One region of the Collibacillus ludicampi genome, then DNA from elsewhere that is predicted to be linked to it. Evidence: predicted binding sites of a transcription regulator. Region 1 holds the regulator's gene; each other region holds the start of a gene.
The links. The regulator Rex, encoded in region 1, represses fermentation and respiration genes when NADH is low (regulators of the CRP and FNR family bind a similar motif). The targets are predictions, from matches to a motif close to TTGTGAAATATTTCACAA.
Positions count from the first base shown of each region.

Region 2: a site for Rex is predicted at 2,284-2,301, ahead of DNHGIG_RS16320 (helical membrane plugin domain-containing protein). Genes of this name have one in related genera too.
Region 3: a site for Rex is predicted at 1,880-1,897, ahead of DNHGIG_RS10180 (hemerythrin domain-containing protein). Genes of this name have one in related genera too.
Region 4: a site for Rex is predicted at 2,466-2,483, ahead of DNHGIG_RS10060 (ubiquinol oxidase subunit II). Genes of this name have one in related genera too.

Region 1 is NZ_BOQE01000001.1:3,730,457-3,734,673, reverse strand. It holds gene dinG (ATP-dependent DNA helicase DinG) at 1-2,293, shown strand, start outside; gene DNHGIG_RS18845 (redox-sensing transcriptional repressor Rex) at 2,363-2,989, shown strand; gene ku (non-homologous end joining protein Ku) at 3,094-3,945, shown strand; gene ligD (non-homologous end-joining DNA ligase) at 3,953-4,217, opposite strand, start outside.
Region 2 is NZ_BOQE01000001.1:3,207,805-3,212,021, reverse strand. It holds gene DNHGIG_RS16335 (hydrogenase small subunit) at 1-481, opposite strand, end outside; gene hypB (hydrogenase nickel incorporation protein HypB) at 555-1,250, opposite strand; gene hypA (hydrogenase maturation nickel metallochaperone HypA) at 1,216-1,599, opposite strand; gene DNHGIG_RS16320 (helical membrane plugin domain-containing protein) at 1,592-2,119, opposite strand; gene DNHGIG_RS16315 (TcpE family conjugal transfer membrane protein) at 2,728-3,321, opposite strand; gene DNHGIG_RS16310 (hypothetical protein) at 3,328-3,600, opposite strand; gene DNHGIG_RS16305 (metal-dependent hydrolase) at 3,625-4,212, opposite strand.
Region 3 is NZ_BOQE01000001.1:2,017,036-2,021,252, forward strand. It holds gene hcp (hydroxylamine reductase) at 1-515, opposite strand, end outside; gene DNHGIG_RS10180 (hemerythrin domain-containing protein) at 792-1,598, opposite strand; gene DNHGIG_RS10185 (YheC/YheD family endospore coat-associated protein) at 2,448-3,605, shown strand; gene DNHGIG_RS10190 (DUF2935 domain-containing protein) at 3,561-4,217, opposite strand, start outside.
Region 4 is NZ_BOQE01000001.1:1,990,974-1,995,190, forward strand. It holds gene DNHGIG_RS10045 (cyclodeaminase/cyclohydrolase family protein) at 1-265, shown strand, start outside; gene rlmD (23S rRNA (uracil(1939)-C(5))-methyltransferase RlmD) at 327-1,712, shown strand; gene DNHGIG_RS10055 (DUF420 domain-containing protein) at 1,870-2,358, shown strand; gene DNHGIG_RS10060 (ubiquinol oxidase subunit II) at 2,586-3,542, shown strand; gene qoxB (cytochrome aa3 quinol oxidase subunit I) at 3,568-4,217, shown strand, end outside.

The DNA.
Region 1 (4,217 bases):
GTGGATGGAAGATCCGCTAAAGCTTCAGCGCGCGGATGTTCCCGAAGATTGCAGTGTGATTGAACAATTGATGCATCGAGTCGTCGAAGTCCCGGAGAATGACAGGAAAGAAGGGGAAACATCCGATTCATTCAATCAGGATCAAGTCGTACAGATACTTGCGAATGGAGGCCCTCTGTCCCGTCTTTATGATCATTATGAAGAGCGTCCTGCCCAGTTATCCATGATTCGCATGGTCGCACGTGCCTTTCAGGAACGAAAACACGGGATGATTGAAGCGGGGACGGGGACGGGCAAATCGCTCGCCTATCTGGTTCCAGCCATCTATTATGCGAAGACAAGTGGCCAGCGTGTCATCGTCGCAACGCATACAATCAATCTACAGGAACAATTAAAAGAGCGGGATATCCCCTTATTGAAGAAAATTCTTGATTTTCCTTTTGAAATATCCGTTTTTAAAGGGCGCAATAATTATGTCTGCATGCGTAAAGTCGCGACGGGCATCAATAGCTTGGGCTTGATGGACGACAGGGAGGAGCGCAAATTCTTCCTTCGCATGTTAACGTGGTTGATTGAAACGGAAGCGGGGGATCGGGAGGAACTCACGTTATACGGCCAGCAGGCGGAACATTGGCATCGCGTGATGAGTGATGCCAATTCCTGTATCAACAAACAGTGTCCCTGGTTCAAAAACTGTTATTATCATAAAGCGAAGGCACGAGCGCAACAGTCAGATGTGGTGATCACGAACCATTCGCTTATTTTTACGGATATCAAAGCGGAACATAACGTCTTGCCGGGTTTTACGCATCTTGTCATCGATGAAGCCCATCATTTGGAAGATGAAGCCACACGCCATTTAGGGGACGAGGCGAATTATTTTCAATTGACAGGCGCGTTGAATCGTTTGGCGCGCGATCATAAAAACGGACTTCTCGTACAACTGCAAAAATATATTTTGTCTGAAGGAGAAGGAAGTATGTTTTCTTCCCTGCTCGGCCCGATCGAACGGATGCGCGAGCAGGTTTCGGTCGTGCGCACACATGTGGAGGAATTGTTTCGTCTCATTCATACCTTTACGTTACAGCATGCCTCAAATCAAGACGCGGGTCGTTTCGTTCTCCGCATCCGTGGAGAATTTGTAGAGAAAGAGGAATGGGAAGGAATTCTTTCCGCTTTCTCGAACTTTCAAACCGAAGTCACCACCTTGCGAAACACGATGAAAAAGTTGGAAGATCAGTTGGACGACTTGCCTACCGACGATTTAATTATAGGAATGGTTACCGATATTACGGGCCAAGTGAGAGAAGTGGATCGCCAGTGGTCAACGATGGCCAAATTTTTTAAAGGTGCAGGAGAGGAACAAAATGCGGTTCTATGGATTGAGGCGGAAGAGAAAAGCACAAGGCCCGTCGCTTATCTCTATACGGCGCCGATTCATGTAGGGCCTCTGTTACACGAGTTTCTTTATAATAAAAAAGAGTCGGTGGTTCTGACATCCGCCACGCTGACAGTGAATCAGACTTTCAAGTATGTGGCGGATCGTTTGGGTTTAACGGCGAGTGAGGAGAATGGCAGGCTCTTGACACTTGCTCTGGAATCGCCGTTTGATTATAAAAAACAGGCATTGTTGTGTGTTCCGTCCGATGTGATGCCAGTACGCGACGTTCCGGAAGAATCGTTTGTCGCCTCTTTGAGCGAGTCGATCACTGCGCTCGCCAGGATCTCGCAGGGAAGGATGCTGGTATTGTTTACATCGCACCGCATGTTACGCGATACGTATTTGTTGGTCAAGCCGAAGCTTGCGGAACACGGGATTCAGTTATACGCGCACGGAATCGACAGTTCTTCCAGACATCGCTTAGTGGCCGAATTCCAAAGGCATCCTCGCGCAGTTCTCTTTGGTGCAAACTCCTTTTGGGAAGGGGTGGATATTCCAGGTGAAGATTTGTCTTGTTTGGTCATCGTGCGTTTGCCTTTCTGGCCCCCGAACCACCCTGTAGTCGCCGCACGTACGGAAGCGCTGGAAGCGGCGGGAAAGAACGCATTTATGAGCTATTCGGTTCCTCAGGCGATCGTTCGATTCAAACAAGGGTTTGGCCGACTCATTCGCTCCAAACGAGATGTCGGGGCGATCGTCGTCTATGATCGGCGCATCATTGATGCTAGATATGGCAGGCATTTTATCCGTTCGCTTCCGGGGCCTTGGTTTTATCAAGGGACAGAGCGCGAAATCTGGAAAGTGATTTACAATTGGTTGAAGAAAAAAGAGGTCGAGTCTCACGAACATTAATTACAGATCAACAGGAATTACCTTTGTTATAAAGAAATATATAAAATAATAAAAAAGGGGGGGAATCATCTGCAACAAAAAAAAATCAAGATCTCTGAAGCTGTCGTTGGTAGATTACCTATTTATTTACGTTACTTACAACATTTGCAAGATATGAATATTAAAAAAGTTTCCTCTCATGAACTAGGGCAAAAGTTAGATATGAACCCGGCCCAAATTCGCAAAGACTTGGCTTATTTCGGCGAGTTTGGGAGGAAAGGGATTGGTTATGAAGTATCCTATTTAATATCGAAAATCAAAGAGATTTTAAAGATTAACCGGCATATAAATGTCGGCCTCGTCGGGGCGGGCCATCTTGGGATTGCATTGTCAAACTATAACCGATTCACCCGTGAAAAGCTGTCGATTGCCGCCATCTTCGACGCGGATCCAAACAAATGGGGGATGTCGGTTGGTCATCTGAAAGTACAACCGGTCTCCGAGTTACAGGAGACTGTCAAAGAGAAAGATATAAAAATGGGAATTATTACGGTACCTGCTACCGAAGCGCAGAAAGTCGTCGATCAATTGATCGCTGCAGGAGTTACTGCGATCTTAAACTTTGCTCCCGCAACGTTAAAGGTACCTTCACACGTCCATCTACGGAACGCGGATTTGACAACTGAATTACAATCACTCGCGTATTATGTGGATTAACAGACAGGCCACCCACCATCGGTTGGGAGTGGCCTGTTATTATTTTTCTCGTTCTCGCGCAAGATAAACGTACAAAACTACTTGATGAGAACGGGGGATCTTTCATGCATACGATGTGGAAAGGATCGATCTCTTTTGGGTTAGTGAATGTACCGATTAAGATGTATGCGGCTACCGAGAACAAAGATGTGACTTTCCGTTATCTTCATAAAGAATGCCATACACCGATCAAATATGTCCGCATGTGTCCAAATTGTAACCGAGAAGTCGAATGGGATGAGATCGTGAAAGGTTATGAATATCAGCCTGGGCAGTATATACTTTTTGAAGAAGAAGAGCTGAAGGAATTGGCGCCCGGAAAGGAGAAAACGATCAATATCGTTGAATTTGTTGATCTGAAAGAAATCGATCCTATTTTTTTTGACAAAAGTTATTATCTGGTATCCGATGAAACGGGCAATAAAGCTTACTCGCTTCTGCGGAATGCGATGCGGGAAACGGGCAAAATAGCGGTCGCCCGCATGACACTGAGAACCAAGCAGAATCTCTGTGTGATTCGCTGTTATGAAAACGTATTGGTTCTGGAATCGATTTTCTATCCGGATGAAGTGCGGTCTACCGCTTTGCTTCCGCAACTACCTGAAGTTTCGATTGAAGAAAAAGAGATGCAAATGGCGACTCAATTGATCGAACAATTATCCGTTCCTTTCGATCCGACAAAGTATACGGATGATTATCGTAATCGCCTTCTCGAAGCGAAGGTGCAAGGACAAGAAATCGAAGTGACTCCGGAACCCGCACAGGGGCGCGTGGTCGATCTGATGAAAGTGTTGCAAGAAAGTTTGCAACAAACGCGCGGACGTAAGCCTGAAGATCAATCCCAATGGCAAAAAGCGGTCGGCGATGAACAAGAAGGGAAGCAACCGCGCCGCAGGAGAAGGCGAGCGAATACATAAATACATCTTATTTTAATTGTCCCCTTATTTTACATTCCCGCACAGGTACTTCGATAAACCCTTGGATGGAAGGTTGACGTAGGGAACGACCTTCCTTCCATTCCGAATATTTTATTTTCACTGTAATAACCGGTTGAACCCAGAATGCATCCGAATATCTTTCCGGTTTGTTGACAAAAGGGCGTTCTTTGACGACGAGCGGTTTTAAGATTTCAGTCAGAGCTCTCCATTCCTCGCGAGATATCTTCCCGGTTCCCGTGTGGCCGATGTAC
Region 2 (4,217 bases), 520 kb from region 1:
AACCGGGAATATTGATCACCGGCAATCCCGCTTTCGAACGGAAATGGGATCCGAGAAATCCGCCACGTTCCTCCTTCAAATATTGGAGGCCTATCGATTCTGACGGATTCGGTTTCGTCGCCGGTATCCCGCCCCAGCATGCGCAATCGCCGATAGCAACAACAAACTGGGCTTTTTGGGCGAATTCCCATATCCAATCTTTTTTCGGGCGATCCATGAGCATGTCGTAGTGCCCCGTTCCATTCGGCCCTTGAATGATCGTCCCTTCAACAACAAAGATATCTAACGGGATTTCGTCATTTAGGATTTGATCGAACAAACGGCGCACTTGGTCGCCGAATTCCATAGACAAAGAATGATGATAGAGGATATTGATACCGAAATCAGTGACTAAATCAATCACTGTCGGCTCTTCAGCATTTAAAAACGATTGGGTGTTTCCATTGCACGCACCGCCGTGCATCCAAAGGACATTCGCCACTTCCTCCACCTCCAAAAACACGAGTTCTATGAGTCAAATGTGATGCGAATTGTTGTATCGATTGGATGATCGATTACGAGGAACCGACCGTTTTTTCGAACGCTTCTTTGGCAGCCTCCAAACGGGATATCCACTCGTCGATCCCTTCTCCCGTGCGGACAGAAACTTCAAGAATGGGGATACCTGGTCTTACCTCGTTCAACGCTTCATTGAAACGATCCCGTTGAAATCCCACCGCTTCGGCCAAGTCAATCTTGGTAATAACCGCCACATCGGCGCTGTTCACGATGGTAGGATATTTCACCGGCTTGTCTTCGCCTTCCGTCACAGAAAAGAGAACAACGCGCTGATTTTCCCCTAAATCGTAACTCGCAGGACATACGAGATTGCCAACGTTTTCGATAAAGAGAAAATCGATATCTTCTAAGTTCCATCCTTCTAAGGATCTTTCAATCATGTCCGCCTCAAGGTGACAAACTGTACCCGTGGTGATTTGACGTACTTTCGCTCCGCTTTGACGCAAACGTTCCGCATCGTTTTCTGTGGCTAAATCACCGACCAACGCTGCCACACCATACCGTTCACCAAGGCGAGTCAACATTTCTGTAAGCAGCGTCGTTTTTCCCGCTCCCGGGCTTGAGACCAAATTGACGACGTAGACACCGGTCTCACGAAACCGCTTTCGTAACTCCCGAGCAAGGAGATCGTTTTTCTTAAGGACGTTCTGGCGAATTTCAACAATTCGGGGGTTTAGCGTCATCTGCTGCATCTCCTTCGCCTCCCTCCAAGGAATATAATTCCAACTCGCGCCCCTCGAGCACTTGACCTGTTCTCGTTCCACACACAGGGCATCGCATAGGAAACGGTTCAGGCAACTTATGCGCTTCTTGGCAATCAGGACAGAATACTTTTACAGGAACATCCTCAATCACAAGCCTCGCCCCTTCAAGAGGCGTCCCCTGGATGACCACATCGAAGGAAAATTCCAAGGCTTCTTTGACCACACCTGACAAGGCACCGAGTTTCAAGTAAAGGGCTTTTACCCGTTTCATCCGCGCATTTTCTGCTGTTTCGACGGCTATCTCAACCAAGCTATGGGCGATGGACAGTTCATGCATCGGCAAGCTCCTTCGATATATGTCTCGCGAAATTGAGAACAAAATTGAGCGCCGGTTGCACCTCCGGATCACCCAATGTCCGCATGAGTCCGAGAAGCCCCACCCGTTTTATGCCTGTCTGTGCCGTTTCTGTAGAGGCTTGGATCATAGAACGAGACACTTTTCCAAGCATTTGTACCGAACGCACGTCAAGGACATCGGATTTGAATAACTCTTGAACTTGAGGTGAATCGAGAAACTCCTGCATTCGACGCACGGCGGTAAAGGCGAGCTCAAAGCGCGAAACGTATTCGGGCTTGGACAAGCTTTCTCGTAAAGTAACGACGAGATCGTTGATTGAATCAGCGATTTCAGGCCCGCGACGAAGGAAATTTTCTAACATATCGAGGAGAAACGTTACATGCTCGAGCTTGTCGAGTAGGCGAACCAGTTTCTCAATCGTTTGCGGATCCGCAAGTTTTTCTACCAACAATTGATCGATCGGCGCCTCCACGACCGCCCCTTTCCCCATTTCCACCATGAGACCCCCTCCTTTCGTGAAAAACGAAGAGATAAGAAGCGTGTCTTTTTAGGTACGTTACCGCTTTCCTCTCTCACCCTTCATTCACATATTTTCTTAATAAAACCTTAATAAGTATGGATAAATTTACGTGTAGTTAAAATTCTATCACACAAAAATCTGACTCGTCAATTAATTCAGATGAGTGCGCTATTATACGTAAAAACGGGTTCACAATCGCTGAACACGCGGAGCGGTACATCAGAAAAGATAGGATTGCTATAGAACAACCAAGTCGGTTGAGAATTTCTAATAACGATAAGGAATATTTAATCTGGCTGAACGGGTAAAAAGAGGTATGAATGGTGGAGAGAAAAAATGTATAAATGAAGCGCGGGAGAAAGCCGTATTCTCCAGGTCATGAAAATAAAAAAGCCCTGCTTCAATCCTCAGACGATAAAGATAAGAAGCAGGTACTCGCTGAATTTATCGAACGCATTTTCGTTCTGCCAAATCCCGAAAACGACGGGACTTACGACATTGAGTATAATGCAGGGGGTTCAGTGGTGGAGGCGAGGCGTACCCTTGACCCCTACTCCCCCTCCACTTATTAGCAAAGAGGGAGAATATTAGCTTCTCTTTAATTTTGGCGGTAGACGTTTCGGCATGACCTTCCCTTCCGTGATCTCATACCACCCCGGAGACAAGCGTTTTCCCCTGTGCTGTATGATCACCTCTCCTTTTTTCACCTTCACGTGCGCTGGCACCCTCAACTCCAGCTGTGTCACCCGGCCCTTCGCTGGCAGACTGGCGACCCGACCATCTTCTACGAGAGACACCCGCGCACTCCACGAGACCGATTCCGGTCGTCCTTTCGGATTCGGGCGAGATTCCCAGCCGTCATGAACCTTTGAGCGAAACAGGTATCTCACAAAGTCATACAAGTAAAGCACCACGGTTTTTCCCGCCGGATCCAGCTTACTCAGCTGGTAGCCAATAATTCCGGCTACACCAAGGCCCAGGAGGAAAGGACCGAGAGGAATATAGTAACTGAGGAAAGGTCCAACAGTGATCGAACACGGCAACCATAAGACAGCCGTGAGGATCGCGGTATCTCCCGTAATTTGCATACCCCGAGGCAATCGGATTCGGTACCGCCCCTGCCCGATCGAGGACAGGGACGGACGGATACGATACAGGTTCCGATACGTACGATAGGCCATATTTTATCACTGTCCTGTTCCGGCTCCGCCACCGCCGCCACCCAGCTTACCTGCTGCGCCGCTGAAGATCGACTTGAAGATGTTGATCAGGCTGGCGGGGTCAATAATAAACCACAAAGCAATGCCAAATAGCATGAGAGTGGAAACCAATTGGGCGTATTCGTGACGGTGAAGCATTTTGATTAATCGGCCACCCATCATAACAAACAGAAGTATAACGAAAATACTCAGGATCAGCTTACCTAAGTTGTCAATAGGGCCAATTCCGGTTGTTGGCATGTATATTCACCTCTCATTTATCTCTCATTTATTAATAAAAGTTTGAATAGCAGACGGCATCAATTGGATGATTCCGTCTGTTATAGGTCTTAGCAATGGCAACTTCGTGACAACGGGGTGCAGATACAGTGTCAGTAACCAGAAACTACACAGGGTCATCACTCCTCTCAGCAAGGTTTCGGCAAATGACTCTACAGGGATGGATAGAAACCTCGGCAACAAGCGCACCCGAATGCGTAATGGCCACAGGAGTTCGACCCCTTCCTCGTTGAACAGATCTATCAGCGGGTGACTTGCATAGCCAATCCATATAGCCCAACGGATCATATCCGACAAAGGCAGGAGTTGCAACACTCCCCACAAACCAGCCAGAAACAAAAGTGAGTGGGTCAGGGTCCGATGTCGGATTCCCAGCCCACTTAACGCTATTGCAAGTGGCCATATCCTCTGTCCCACATAGGACTGGGGTTGATCTACGTCGGCCGCCGGTCCGGCGAAGTAGGCGCCTAATAGAGCCACCGCTGTCTGCCATGTGAGAACCGGCTGGTGCGTGTGTATTAACCACAACTCGGCACCAATGAGTGCGGCCACGTGATGAGTTTTATAAATCATTCCAT
Region 3 (4,217 bases), 1.7 Mb from region 1:
ATGTTGCCCTTTAAATGAGGATATTTTTTCAATTCCGGATACCCGTGGGCAGGCAGCATCTCCGAGTGAGTATAAATATTGATGCCTTTGCCTTCCGTTTGTTTCAGCAATTCTTCTAAGGCAAATAAATTATGACCGGTTACGACGATACATTTCCCTTCGATTTTATTTTGCGTGACAGTAATAGGCTGAGGGATACCAAACCGTTCTGTATGTGCACGATCCAGCAAATCCATCACTTTGATTGCGGCTGAACCCACTTTCATGGCCATATCAATATGCTCTTGTAAATTAAAGTTTACATTTGTTAATGTGAAGTATAAAGCCTCATGTGTAATCGCATCAACTTCGGGATCCGTGTATCCCAATTCCCTTGCATGCGTTGCATATGCAGCGATTCCTTTAAGAGCAAATATAATCGTATCTTGTATGCTTGCCAGATCTTCATTTTTCCCACATACGCCGACAACTTTGCAACCGCCAATCGCTGTTTGCTCACATTGATAACAAAACACGGATATGGCCTCCTTATCCTAATAATTCTTTTGGATGTAACTCCTCTTGTTTTATCTCTGTGTCTATATCCATTATTCTTTGAAATCAGTGGTTCTGGTGTGATAAGAATCACACTTTGTGATCTGTTTCACAAACTAGACAAAATTCAGCAAAGAAAGAGCCTGTTTCAAAAAAGTGATTGAACCAGGCTCTTTTTTGAGGCTATTGATTCTATTGTTTGTGGAGTCTATTGACACCCGGTCGGAACATGATTGTTTTTCGAGAAAAGATATAATTTACAATTGTTTTTCCTCATTCACTTTGCGAGCGACCTCATTTTTATCCTCTTCCGACATGACACTGCTCGCCATAGGGAATAATACGTTGTCTTCTTTCATGATATGTGCCCGTAATACACTTTCCAACGGCTTGAACGCCTGTACTACGTCGGACTCACTGCCCTTATGATTTTTCAAATCTTGAAGACGCTTCCGAAAGGTCTCGTGGTTGTCCCGGATGATCTTGTGTTCGGAAAGCATGACCGCGATCGGGCCTGCATTTGTCCCGATATATTTCCCCAAAAGCGGAAATAAGATTTCCTCTTCGTAACGAAAATGTTTGTTAAGCTCTTCATGAACCATTTTGTCTGCTAGGTCGTAGGTTTCAGCATGATAACCGCCTGCCGTCCGGTCTAACACTTCCAGCAGTTCCGCATGTTCTTCGACAAACGACCATAATTGCGGGGAGACAGCCGCTTTCGCGTTCGAACTGTTCTCAACACTTTTTCTTGGTTCGCTTCCTATTTCCTGATTGGATACTGGACTCGGGGTGAGTACCAGCACCACCAGACTTTCCTCGATCGCTTCGATCGAGTGCTCTACATGTTTTTCGAGGCTTACCATATCGCCAGATTGTAGGATCACTTCTTCGTTTGCCTTGAATCGGATTTTACCCTGCAGCACGAATACCAAAATATCACTGGATGTCTTATGTTTCTCCAGAACCTTCCCTTTCGAAAAGGAGAATTGAACCACTTTTGACACCCCGTTATCCAACACGGGTCGGATAAACGATTCCGTAAAGTTTAAATGATAGACTTTCATCTGAATCCTCCTTTGAAGCGTGTCGATGGTTTTCTGGCTTTCGATTCGGCTTCAACCCGAATGTTGACTACACGCATGGGTATGAAAGGCATCGTATTATCAGTTTTCCTCCATAATAAACATTGATAATTTAACCTATCGCGAGTGATTCCCAGGAGTGTCAAAAGGTTGTTATTGCCCTGATACAAGTTCAAAAAGTACTGACTGTGAAGGCAGTACTCGATACGCGAACCGAATCGGAAGCTTTGTACATTCATAATAGAGTGGGGAAATCATCCGAGTTGTGATATAAATCACAATCAACTTTCAATGTAGCCCTCCATGCCGCAAGCGACGGCGCCATCAGAAGATGATAAGTTTCTTGTGTGGGAAGAGAGATTTAAGCTGCCTAATGCAACGGAGTATCTTTTGGGTGGGTTGTATCGCTTTGCAGCGCAGAGGTGAGTTGAAGGTCGTTCCGCTTCCTTAAACCGTTCAAGAGGCCATATGCTTTGCGCATAATAGCGACCTTGGAGGTCGTCTTGCAACATTTGTTTATTATTCCATGCAAGACGACCTCCACGGAGCATGAGCGCAAAGCATATGCCTCAATGACGACCTTCATCGAACCCAAGCGCAAAGCGATACACCCACCCAAGCACTCATTTTGAAGCAGCCTCAACCTCACGTTAAAGGTTTAGGCTGCTTATGTGTAGACTGAATGAAACGATCCTCCCCATAGATAACTCCCTTACCGTACGCATCTTTGAAAATGAATATTTAGCTGTTCAAAACTTCATATGAGAATCAATCATGCAATGAGTTTCGCATAACAATGAATAACAAGACTTTTGTGAGAGGTGTTCCTCCATGAAACCGATTCTCGGGATCCTCTCTGTATGGCAGGGGGATGAAAGTAAAGACCGTCCTTTCGGTTTACAGACCTCGTTCTTTGAAGCGATCCATAAGGCTGCATACTCATTAGGAATTGGTTGTTACGTTTTTTTTCCTCAAGATCTGGGCAACACAAACGGAAAACTACGTGCGTACTCCTTTCAAGGCAACACATGGATTGAATCTTTTGTCCCATTCCCGCATGTGGTTTACGATCGAATTCCGTTACGTTCTCTTGAAACTGATCCCGATTACATCAATTTCAAACGATCCATTCTCAAGTATACGGGTGGACGAATGTTCAATCGTACCGGGTTTTTCTCCAAATGGCAGATTTACTCCCAATGTAAGAAAGATCTCCCTAAAGACTTGCTCCTTCCTAAAACCGAGATGGTCGTTAAAGCTCAAAGCGTCATTCGGAGAGCATCTGACTGGGAAGAGGTTTGGTTAAAGCCGGATGCAGGAAGCTTGGGGAGAGGTGTTTATCGTCTGGTTAAGGAACCGTTTGGCTTTACTCTGGAATCCAGTGATCATTCTTCAATGGATCAACTAGGAGAAACGGAATTGGTATCCTTCTTGAAAGAACTGCTATCGACCGAGCATTATCTCATACAACAGGGGATTTCACGTGCTGAGTACAACCGCCATCCCTTTGATATTCGCATCTTGGTTCAAAAAAACGGCAACGGAAAATTTGTGATCACCAATCAATTCGCTCGTCTTGCCGCTCACGGACAAATCGTTTCCAACATACATGCGGGGGCTAACGGACATCCCCTAAAAGATTTACTCACTCAAGCCGAACGAAGCACGTTACGCAAACATGCACTTGCTTGTGCCCATCATCTCGATTCTGTTCTTCCGGGGACTATAGGGGAATTAGGGCTTGATATGATTCTTGACCGAAACAGGCGTTTCTGGTTTCTCGAAGCAAATGCCAAGCCTTTTTTAAAGATGGAAGAAGCCGATCCACGTTCTCAAAAGATAGCGAAGAGAATTGTTGAGTTTGCCATCTATTTATGCAAACAACCGCCTAAATACACATCAAATTTACTAAAAAAGGAAAGGAAAAATCGACAACGAAAAAAATTACTCCTCGATCAAGACCGAAGCTCTATCCGCACGCTTCGATAGGTCATTAAGAATGGAGAGAAACTTATTCGCTTCACGAGTAACATGATCGGCCAGTATTGGATTGATCAGACTTAAAACTTTGCATTGTCGGATCAGATCACGTGCATCTTTCTTAAAGTTACGCAGATCGGTGGTTGCCGACTGAACATCTCCCGTGAAGCGGGTGAGTGTTTGGAAGAACGAAGGTTCTGTCTGCTTCACCATAGATTCGAGATCGCGAGCTTGGGCTAACAGTTGATCAAACTCATCAGAGAATGTGCTTGCGACTGTCACCAGCTTTCTCTCCGATGGATCGAGTAACGAGGCAATAAATTTACTATGGTCGGCCATGATCCGAAGCCAAAATACATTTTCATCTACAATCTTATCTGCAAGAGGTTCGGACTTCCCTGCATTCAGATTTTCAAGTGTGAGAACAAAATACCCGGCTTCGCGGGCAGTGTGATCAATGAGTAGTGGAAAGTTAAAGCCCCTGATTTTGCAAGTGATGATCAACAAGAGAACTTTTGACTTGAAGTCTCGAAAGCGTCTCGTCAATGAAATGCTCCCCTCATTGAATCGGCGTACAACATCGGCATCCAGGCGCAACGATCTTGTTTCCGTCAATCGCCT
Region 4 (4,217 bases), 1.7 Mb from region 1:
TGCGAAGATCGCGAGCCATCTGGTCAAGGTCTTGCGATCGCTCGAACAGGTCGCGGATCGTTTGCATCCATCCGTGCTGGCTGATGCACGCGCAGTCGCTCACCTGGGTAAGGGAGCGGCAGACGCGATCTATGAGATTGAGATTGCGAATATCCGCATGCACGGAGACGGTGATTCCGTTCTCTTGCAACGGATCGCAATGTGGCGAGAGGATGCGCATCTTGCAGTCGATGGGATTTTGGCGAAAACGAATTTGATTGTCTGAACTCCTTGGCGATCGTGCAATGTCAAAAATGAAAAGACGATCTGGAAAATGAGGTGGAAGGATGGCCAAGCAGGTTCTTGGCGTACCGGTGAAGCAAAATCAAATCATTGAACTCGATATCCATGGGATGAGTCATGAAGGGGAAGGCGTCGGCAAGTACGAAGGATTTACCGTGTTTGTAGCGGGCGCTCTTACGGGAGAGCGGGTGCGCGTAAAAATCATGAAGGTACATAAAAGCTTTGCCGTGAGTCGGCTGCTTGAGGTCGTCGCCCCGAGCGATGTGCGTATGGATCCTCCTTGCCCCATTTATCACCAATGTGGCGGATGCCATCTCCAACATGTGAGCTATGAGGCGCAATTGGTTCATAAACGACAGATTGTCGTCGATGCACTGGAGCGGATCGGGAAGCTTAGCCATGTGCTTGTACATCCCACTTTAGGAATGAAGGAACCTTGGAAGTATCGCAACAAATCCCAGGTTCCAGTGAGTCTCGTGAACGGACACGTCGTGGCAGGTTTTTATGCGCCAAGAACCCATGAAATCATCGATATGGAAGGATGCCCGATTCAGCATCCCTATGCGGATGATATACTCAAAACGGTCAAACAAGCGATCGCTGAACTGGGAGTTGTGCCTTATGATGAGATCGGTCACAAAGGATTGATCCGCCATATCGTCTCTCGCATCGGCTTCTTTACAGGCGAAACGATGGTTGTTCTCGTGACCAATGGGCGCTATTTGCCCAAGAAAGACCGATTGATTGAGCGGTTACGACGAGAAATTCCACATCTAGTCTCAATCGTGCAGAATATCAATACGGCAAAGACGAACGTGATTTTCGGACAGGAATCGATCACCTTATGGGGAAAAGATACGATCACCGATTACATCGGGGACATCCAGTTTGAAATTTCTCCGCGATCCTTTTTCCAAGTGAATCCTGTACAAACGCGCGTTTTGTATGAAAAAGCACTCGAATACGCGCAATTGACAGGAGTGGAAGAAGTAATTGACGCATATTGCGGGATCGGAACGATCTCCCTATTTCTAGCGAAAAAGGCGAGGCACGTCTATGGGGTCGAAGTCATTCCTGAAGCGATCGAAGATGCGAAGAAAAACGCCGAGCGAAACGGTATTTCGAACGTTGATTTTATCGTGGGCAAAGCGGAAGAAGTCATCCCATTTTTGAACAAAGATAAAGGGGTTTCCGCAGACGTCGTGGTCGTCGATCCTCCTCGCAAAGGATGTGACGAAGCTCTTTTGCAGACGATCGCAACGATGCGTCCGGAGCGGGTCGTTTATGTAAGTTGTAACCCGAGCACGTTGGCCAGAGACTTACGATACTTGGAGGATCACGGGTATCAAACTCTCGAGGTACAACCGGTGGACATGTTCCCGCAAACCTATCATGTGGAAGCTGTAGTATCGATTGTACGAAATGACTAAGTAAAGGTTTCCAGAATCTAGCAGAATAGTTCCCTCACTCACTGGGAACCTCATCATTCTCGAATTGGTATTAAATTCTCGTTGGCATCTTTTTAAGCTTGCTGAATTTACCATGGGTTTGTTACAATCAATCCGAGTATTTTGGAGGGCGAATCCATTGGAATGGGATCCCCATCAAAAGAAAGGATGGATCCAAGTCATGCTGCAGTATCTTCCCTACATAAACGAGGCTTGTATTTTGTTAAGTGCGACTTTCATGGCCATCGGGTGGAGGTTCATTCGTAAGAAGCAGATTGAAATCCATAAGCGTTTCATGATCCTGGGGTCGGTTTTCGCAGTTCTGTTTTTCACAGGCTATGCTTTGAGAACAGTACTGGTTGGGACAACGGCATTTGGCGGACCGGAACACCTGCGATTGCCGTATGAAATCTTTTTGCAAATGCATTCCACACTTGCCACTGTTGCAGCAATCTTGGGCATACTGGTATTACGGCTGGCATTCAAACGAAACTTTTCGAAACACCGGAAATTAGGCCCCTGGGCTGTATCCATCTGGTTTATCACGGTTGCAAGTGGACTTGTCGTATTTCTCCTGCTTTATGTCATTTTCCCATCGGGGCCGACGACGAAAGTATTCGGGTCATGATGCGGAAGCAGTCAAGCAACAATTTTCTGAAAGGATCATGACATTTTCATGAGACGATCATGACATCTTTATGACACTTTAATAATCTTATTGAAGGGTTTAATTTTGTGTGATAACTTTCACATGAGATCTACGAGTGTGTGAACTTTAAACGAACTCGTAGTTTTGGCTCGTTGAGTCAAATCAGACCACTTCATGTGGAATGTTAGAAGAAAGGAGAGAGACCAATGAAGCAAAGAAGGCTGTTGAATTTTGTGAAACTTGCTGTTTTGTCAGCACTGACAGCCGTATTCATGGCAGGATGCTCACCTGATGAATATATGGTACTTCATCCTGCGGGGCCGGTCGCGCGTACCGAGTATGATTTAATCGTGCTTTCAACCATACTGGTCGCGATCGTCATCATTCCTGTCATGGCGATTCTCGCATATATCGTCTATCGTTACAGGGATGTACCGGGGAACAAAGCGCCCTATATGCCGGAATGGGCGGACAGCAAAGTCCTTGAGATCATCTGGTGGGGGATCCCGATCGTCATCATCTTGCTTCTTGCTGTTCCGACGGCGAAAACGACATTCGCCTTGACCAAGCCGCCGGTGCAGGATGTGAAACCGGTTACCATTCAGGTGACATCCTTGAACTGGAAATGGTTATTTACTTATCCCGATCAAAAGGTGGCAACCGTCAACTATGTCGAAATCCCGGCGGGCGTTCCCGTTCAGTTTGTATTAACCTCGGATTCGCCGATGAACTCGTTCTGGATTCCGCAACTGGGCGGACAAGAGTATACGATGCCCGGTATGGCGATGAGGCTCTGGTTGCAAGCGGATAAGCCGGGCGAGTATTTCGGAAGCGGGGCGAGCTTTACAGGTGAAGGTTTTGCGCACATGCAATTCAAAGTGATTGCAAAGCCGCAGTCCGAGTTCAATGCATGGGTGACGCAAGCGAAACAAACGTCACCTGGTTTGACGAAAGACGGGTATGAGAAGCTGAAGCAACCAAGCGTCTTAAGTAACACTCTGACATACTCGTCATATCCACAAGGACTTTTTGAAGAAATCGTCGATAAAAACGGTGGAGAATATATGAACCACGATTTCATGGGCAATGAGCAAAAGGATCAAAGCGGAAACATGAATCATGATATGCAAAACCATCAGATGTCAGACTCCATGAGTCACTAAAACGACTTAAGGAAGGGGGAGAACCATGTCTAGCATAAAAGATTTCGCGTCCCACTTTTTCGTCACGGGAGACCCGTTGATTTACGGTGCGGACGTTTCTATCGTTTTAGTCAGCCTTGCGATTGTCTTCGTACTTACGTATTACAAGAAATGGGGTTGGCTGTGGCGCGAGTGGTTGACCACGGTTGACCATAAAAAAATCGGTATCATGTATATGATCGCTGCTCTTCTGATGCTGTTCCGCGGCGGTGTCGACGCTCTCTTGATGCGTATGCAGTTGGCATGGCCAAACGTGCATTTTCTTAAATCCGAGCATTACAACGAGATTTTTACCACGCACGGAACGATCATGATCCTGTTTATGGCGATGCCCCTGATTTTCGCCATGATGAATATCGCAGTTCCGCTTCAAATCGGGGCTCGTGACGTCGCGTACCCCTATTTGAACGCGATCAGTTTTTGGTTGTTCTTCTTTGGAGCGATGCTCCTCAACCTGTCGTTCGTGATCGGTGGTTCTCCGAATTCGGGTTGGACCGCTTATCCACCATTATCAGGACTGGAATTTAACCCTGGACCCGGTGAAAACTTCTATCTGCTTTCCCTTTCGATATCGGGGATCGGCAGTTTGGCGACAGGTATCAACTTTCTTGTGACGATCTTAAAAATGCGGGCACC